DNA from 3 places in the Paraburkholderia sp. HP33-1 genome. Region 1 is predicted to be linked to each of the others. Evidence: riboswitches for the same ligand, from Rfam matches in the RefSeq annotation. Region 1 holds a riboswitch; each other region holds the start of a gene.
What was found. A riboswitch is a leader RNA that binds a small molecule or an ion and turns the genes downstream of it on or off. The one in region 1 is predicted to bind cobalamin.
Positions count from the first base shown of each region.

Region 2: linked by a shared signal. The riboswitch ahead of L0U81_RS26085 (CbtB domain-containing protein) and the one ahead of cobA (uroporphyrinogen-III C-methyltransferase) in region 1 are both predicted to bind cobalamin.
Region 3: linked by a shared signal. The riboswitch ahead of L0U81_RS03745 (FecCD family ABC transporter permease) and the one ahead of cobA (uroporphyrinogen-III C-methyltransferase) in region 1 are both predicted to bind cobalamin.

Region 1 is NZ_JAJEJR010000002.1:1,279,923-1,282,181, forward strand. Features, by position in the region: gene cobW (cobalamin biosynthesis protein CobW) at 1-343, opposite strand, end outside; cobalamin riboswitch at 547-823, opposite strand; cobalamin riboswitch at 904-1,158, shown strand; partial or broken gene cobA (uroporphyrinogen-III C-methyltransferase) at 1,401-2,126, shown strand; gene L0U81_RS33720 (cobalamin biosynthesis protein) at 2,145-2,259, shown strand, end outside.
Region 2 is NZ_JAJEJR010000002.1:2,229,714-2,231,972, forward strand. Features, by position in the region: gene L0U81_RS26080 (CbtA family protein) at 1-621, opposite strand, end outside; gene L0U81_RS26085 (CbtB domain-containing protein) at 633-854, opposite strand; cobalamin riboswitch at 895-1,043, opposite strand; gene L0U81_RS26090 (histidine phosphatase family protein) at 1,126-1,749, shown strand; gene L0U81_RS26095 (MarR family winged helix-turn-helix transcriptional regulator) at 2,043-2,259, shown strand, end outside.
Region 3 is NZ_JAJEJR010000001.1:813,715-815,973, forward strand. Features, by position in the region: gene L0U81_RS03735 (cell division protein ZapA) at 47-361, opposite strand; gene L0U81_RS03740 (ATPase) at 358-717, opposite strand; cobalamin riboswitch at 938-1,195, shown strand; gene L0U81_RS03745 (FecCD family ABC transporter permease) at 1,287-2,259, shown strand, end outside.

The sequences.
Region 1 (2,259 bases):
GCAATGCGAGCCCCGACGTTTCGATCAGCACGTGATCGAGTTCATCGCGTCGCTCAGCGAGCTTTTCCATGACCGGGAAAAACTCTTCCTGCACGGTGCAGCACAGGCAACCGTTCGCGAGTTCATACAGTTGCCCTTCGGTCTCGACGCCGTTTTCATCGCAACCGATGCCGCAGCCCTTGAGGATTTCCCCGTCGATGCCGAGTTCGCCGAACTCGTTGACGATGACCGCGATGCGCTTGCCGCCCGCATGCTGAAGAATGTGCCGCAGCAGCGTAGTTTTGCCGCTGCCGAGAAAGCCCGTGACGATCGTGACGGGAATCTTGCGCAATTGAGTTTGCATCGTGAGGTCCATCCCTTGGCGCTGCACCGGCATGCCGTAAAGTCCACCCGTGCGTGTGCATCGGCTGGCGAAAGGCGCGAATGAAGCACGCGCACCACTGCCAGTGACCACAAAACACGGGGACGAACCACGGTATTGCCGAGACAACGGAAATACAGAAAGCGGAAGTGAGGTCATGAACGCGCCGCCGCATCCCCGCGGCATTCGTTCTGCTTCTTCGGGCCGGTATCCGGGCTGGCGAAAGCGCCGCTTCCCCTTCCCGGCCGAGTGGTTTCTCGACCAGTGGTGATATGTCGACGCGACCTTGCGCGGGGACATCGAAGCCGGCACTGCGGCGCCCGGCTATCGAGCCGGAACCGCTTTCGCTTACCGTTGCGGGGACAGCACAGGTTAGCCGCTCCAGAGCAGATGGCTCCCTGTTTCCCGTTTAACTGCATGCGCACGAACGCGCACGCGGGCACCCAAAGTGCGTGCGAGTGTAGGCCCGCGGCCCTGCGCAGTCAAGGAACGCAGGGTGCCGGAAAGCACCGCCGACGCTTATCCGGCAAGGCGCCATGTGCTATCGTATGCGCGCGTTTGGTGCCCGCACATGCGCTCGCGTGTGCAGTTAAACGGGAAACAGGCAGCGCTTTACGCGTTCAACCTGTGCTGTCCCCGCAACGGTAAGCGACCTGCGGCGCGCGATTCGATCCTGCCTTCGATTCCGACGTGCCGCGCATGCGTTTTTTGATGCCACTGTCCCGCGCAAACGGGAACGGGAAGGCGAAGCGCGTGAGGTCGCCAGCCCGGATACCGGCCAGACGCGGAGGCGGCGCCGGATGCATCCGTGCATCGAGTTGCGCCGCCGGCCGCTGGAATCCGCGGGGAACGGATGTGAAGGCGTTCAAGCGCGACATCGCGCGTTTCGTGGCGTTTTTTCTGGTGAATTCGCCGCGAGCCGCGCGTGGGCGCGCCCGATTTCGCAGTACCGCATGACCTCTATCTCGACCACCGCGCACGCTGTCGCGCGCCGCTTCTCTTCTCCCCCCACAGCATGGCGCGCGCCATGCACGCCGCGATGACGCGCGCCTGGCTGATCGGCGCCGGGCCCGGCGACGTCGAGCTGATGACGCTGAAGGCTACCCGCGCGCTCGCCCAGGCGGACGTCGTGCTCGTCGACGATCTGGTGAATCCCGAGGTGCTGCAGTTCGCGCGCGCCGACGCGCAAGTCGTGTACGTCGGCAAGCGCGGCGGCCATCCGTCGACGCCGCAAGCGGATATCGTCGCGCAAATGCTCGAGCATCTGCACGCGGGGCGCAGCGTTGCGCGGCTCAAAGGTGGCGATCCGTTCGTGTTCGGCCGCGGCGGCGAAGAGTTGCAGGCGCTGCAGGCCGCGGGTATCGACGCCGACGTGATCAACGGCATCACGGCCGGCATCGCCGCGCCGGCGACGCTCGGCATTGCGGTCACGCATCGCGACTACGCGCAGGGCGTCGTGTTCGTCACGGGCCACGGCGCCGGCAGCGGTGAGCCCGACTGGGCCGCGCTCGCCGCGACGCGCATGACGCTTGTGATCTATATGGGCATGCGGCGGCTCGGCGACATCGCCGACGCGTTGCTCGCCGCCGGCATGTCTGCCGATATGCCCTGCGCGGCGATCGAATCGGCGACGCGGCCCGAGCAGCGTCACGTGCTTACGCCGCTGCGCGAGTTTGCCGATGCCGTCACGCGAGCGCGGCTCGGCTCGCCGGCGATCGTCGTGATCGGCCGCGTGGCGTCGCTCGCGCTTGCGCGTGATGCGGCCCAACGCGACGCACGCTCGATGAAAACGCTGAGCGTCGGCATCGGTTGCCGCTTGCACAGCGAAGCCGCTGATATCGAAACTGCCGTGCGCGCAGCGCTCGGATCGAATGACTTCGCGCAGATCCGCACCATCG
Region 2 (2,259 bases), 950 kb from region 1:
GCGGAACTTCCACAGCAGCACGGCCGGGAACGCAGCCGGCACTTCGTTGATGACCGGCATCGACAGTTGCACTGCCGCGATGATCACGACGTACACGAGTGCCGCGACGATCGAGCCGTTCCAAGCGCCCAGCTTCGCCACCGCGCGACGACGCACTTTCAGCGAAAACACCATCGTCACGAGCGAAATCGCGATCATTAAAAAGTACAGGCCCGTACGCATGCCGATCGTCTCCGGATCACCGACCGACGGCGGATTGGCCGGATACTTGATATTCGGGACGATCACGAGCGAGATGAACGCGCCGAGCGCGAGCCACGCGGACAATGCGCGCACGCTCAACGTTCCCGCGCGCCCATACGCATAGGCAAACACCAGTGAGAACAGGCCGCCGAATGCCGCGCCGTAGGCAAGCACGCCGGTCAGCAGGCCGAAGCCCGCTTGCGTCTCACGGCTCACGATTTCGGGCTCGGGCGCCTCGCCGCGTGCGGCGGCCGCTTTTTCTTCGAATGAAATGGCCTGATTGACCTGCGGTTCGCCGGCGATTCGCGCGAACGCGAACGTGAGCAATCCCGCGACGATGCCCACGAGCATCCCGCGCACCAACAACTTACCTACCATGTCGAACTCCGTTAGTGGCAGGGAAAGCCGAGCAGATGGCGGCCGTCATGCACGAACTCATGCACGAACATGCCGGGCACGAGCGACGTCGCGCCCTGTTCCGCACCAACGAAGTAAATCGCGAGCAACAGCAGCAAACCGCCGAACACGACCCACGGCAGCAGTTCGCGCAAGGGAATGGGAGTGGGCTGGGCCGCCGGTTGTGCGGCGGGATCGAAGACAGCTTCGGTCATGATGGACATCTCCTGGGGTAACGCGCCCCGATAGTCAATTGCAGAGGAATGGTGCGAAGCTCAGGTCTGGCTTTCGGCTCTTTTGGATTGCAATGCCGATTACAGTGGCGCGACCGCGCCGGGCTCTCACCGGCTTCCGTACTTCGCAGCGCCACTATTCTACGCGCTAAACTGCAGCTTCCGTGACGGCGAGGGCTGCATCGCACCGCGTGAGCTGCCGCAAGCCGATGGAGCCATGCAGGCAAGCGCGAACGCGGCGTAAAGACAAGGAATGGATACACGACTATTACTGGTAAGCCATGCGGCAACGGCCGCGCAGCGCGCAGGCCGCTTCCCCGCCGACGATCCGCTCGACGCGCGCGGCCGTGCCGAAGCCGAAGCGGCCCGCACACGCCTCGCGCTTCCCGCCGAAGCCGCCGTGTTCACCAGCCCCGCCGCCAGCGCGCGCGATACCGCCGCGGCGCTCGGTCTCAGCGCAACGCCTGCCGACGCCTTGGCGGATATCGACTACGGCAAATGGCGCGGCCGGCGTCTCGCGGATATTGCCGACGAAGCGCCCCACGAACTCGCCGCCTGGACACGCGAGCCGGACGCCGCGCCGCCCCCCGGAGGTGAATCGTTCAGTCAGCTCGTGCGGCGGCTTGGAGAATGGCTCGACGCGCAGCAGGCGGACGTGCGTTCATGCAATGCCGTCAACGAAGCGGGCTTCGCAGCCTCGACGCACGGTCGAACCATCGTCGCAATCACCCACGCGCCGCTTCTGCGAGCGGCAATCGTGCATGCCCTCGGCGCATCGCCGGCCGTGTTCTGTCGCATCGAGATCGCGCCGCTGTCGGTCGTCGAATTACGCCACTCGCGACGCGGCTGGAGCTGGTGGCCGGCCGCCATCATCTGAACGCAAACGCCTTTTACCCGCCCGACGCCACGAGCCGCAACCTGTCGGAGCCGTCGGGTGTCAGGGTGATCTCGGTGCGTCCATCCTTCTCGCCGAGATAAATCAAGTGCATCACATGCATCAAAACACTCATGAAAACGCGACCCACCTCGCACCCGACGAACCTGTAAGCCTGCCTCCTCGGCCACCGATTTAACGCCACTGTCGCATTCGCGCCGCAGACTCCGCTGGTTCAACAAGAATTTCCAATTCGATAGCTTGCTAACGAATCTTTTGGAAATACAATACCAGCCATGTCGAATCTCGATGCCCTGCGCCGCACTGTCAGCGGCACGCTGGTCGTCGCCGCCAGAAAGTGGCGACGCACGAGTCATGGCGTGCTCGCAGCCTTCAACGTATCGGAAGCGTGCGCGACGCCGCTTCTGACCGCGAGCCGGCTCGGCTCGGCGGTGCGCCAGGTTACGCTCGCCGATCACATCGGCATCGAAGGGCCGTCGCTCGTGCGGCTGC
Region 3 (2,259 bases), on a different contig from region 1:
ACCAACCTTTGAACACGCGACCGGTTCGACACCGGCCTGCTACTGCTTACTGCAAGCTGTACTGTTGAATCACAGTACCTAGCTGTTCGTTCATTTGCTGCATTGTACGCCGGATTTCTTCAGCGGGAAATGCTTCTCCGTGTCGCACGCTGCTTTGCAGCTTAAGCAGTTCCGATGCCAGTGACAGTGCAGCCATCACGGCAATGCGATCCGTGCCGCGCATGTTGCTGCCGCTGCGGATCTTCTTCATCTCGGCGTCGACGCGCGCGACCGCTTCGAGCAGCGCGCCTTCCGTTTCCGGCGAGCAGGCGAGACGATAAGGTACGTCGAGAATCGATACTTCGATCTGCTTGGTGGTCATGCGTTTTCTCCGTGGCGGCTTACGTCGCTTTCCGCTTCCTCGTGTTCGGGCTGGGCGGACTCGAGCAGATCGAGCTGGTTATCCGGTTCGCTGCTCGCGCGTGCGCGCGGCAATTTCTCGAGAATCGCATTCAGGCGCACCTGAGCGTCGTCGATCTTGGCGGACAGAGCGTCGCGTTCCGCCTGCAGTGCATTGCGCTCTTCGCGCAATTGCGCGAGCTCCGCGTGCGTTGCTTCTACTTCGGCACGCGTTTGCGCGAGTTGCTCTTCGAGCGCGAGCCGCGCTTCGTGGTGGCGCTGGCTGATCGCAATCAGCTTGCCGATATTCTGGGAGAGTGATTCGAGTTCGGTGAGCATGTGCTGCGTCCTCTAAAGACATCGCATTTTAGCGCGGAATATTACAGGTTCCGACAATTGTCTCGTTTCGAGACGTAACAGCATCGCTTCGTACGCGTTCGCTCCGTCTCATGTTGTCGACCATAAGATAAAAAACCGGACATCTATCGGACAATAATCTGCATTCAACAGAACGGATTGCGTACCGCCTGACCTTTCTTGACGCCCCGCGAGGCCGCTCCTAAACTTCCCGCACTCTGGTGCCCGCGCGCTTGTCGGTGCGGGCAGTTAAACGGGAAGCAGGGCGCGCGGTACCAAAACAGATGCGCGAACCTGTGCTGCTCCGCAACGGTAAGCGAGGGCATGTGCTGTGCTCATGCAGGTCGGTCCTGGTCGCAGGTTCGAAGTTCAACATGCGAGTGTGCCACTGCGCGTCACGCGTGGGAAGGCGGGATTGACGTGTCGTAGCCCGGATACCGGCCAGACATAAGGGACGTCCCCCCACGAAAACGTTAAACAAAGGGGCGCCTCGTGACGCGTCGGCCTGCGAGAATGCAGGCCGCGCACGCTATCCAAAGGAATGTCGTCCCATGCTGTCCCCTGTCGCGATAGAGACGCCGCGCCCGATGAACGCGAAACGCGCAGCGGCGATCTGGCTCGGGCTCGCGCTCGTCGCCGTAGCGGTGCTCGGCGCGTCCCTCGTGCTCGGCAGCGTGCCGCTCGCGCCATCGCGCGTGCTGGCGGCGCTCGTGCCTGCGCACACGTTTGGCGGCGCGGGCACCGACGATCTCGCCGGCGAAATCGTACGTACGTTGCGCTTGCCGCGCGCGCTCGCGGGCTTCGCGTGCGGCGCGTTGCTCGCGCTCGCCGGCGCGCTGCTGCAGGTGCTGCTGCGCAATCCGCTGGCCGAGCCGTATGTGCTCGGCGTGTCGGGCGGCGCGGCAAGCTTTGCGCTCGTCGCGATGATCGCGGGCGGCGCATGGTGGATCGTCGATGCGAGCGCGTTCGCGGGTGCGCTCGTGTCGATCCTGCTGGTGCTCGGTCTTGCGCGTCGCGAACTATGGCGCGGCGAGCCGCAGGACACATCGCCGCGTTTGCTGTTGACCGGCGTGGTGATCGCGGCGGGGTGGGGCGCGTTGATCACGCTGCTGCTCAATCTCGCGCCCGACAGCCGTCTGCGCGGCATGTTGTTCTGGCTCACCGGCGACCTCAACGGCGGGGCGCTACCGTGGACCGCGCTGATCGCGCTCGCGCTCGTGTTGCTCGCGATCGTGCCGGCCGCACCACGTCTGAACGTGCTGCTGCGTGGCGACGCGGCCGCACAGGCATTAGGCGTCGCGGTGATGCCGCTGCGTTTGCGCGTGTATCTGGTTGCCTCGCTCGCCGCGGCCGCGGCGGTGACGACCGCGGGCACGATCGGCTTCGTCGGTCTCGTCGTGCCGCACGTGCTACGGCTCGCGTTCGGCAACGATCAGCGCATGCTGCTGCCGGCGGCCGCGCTCGGCGGCGGTGTCGCAGTGATGGGCGCGGATCTGATCGCGCGTACCGCGATCGCGCCCGCGC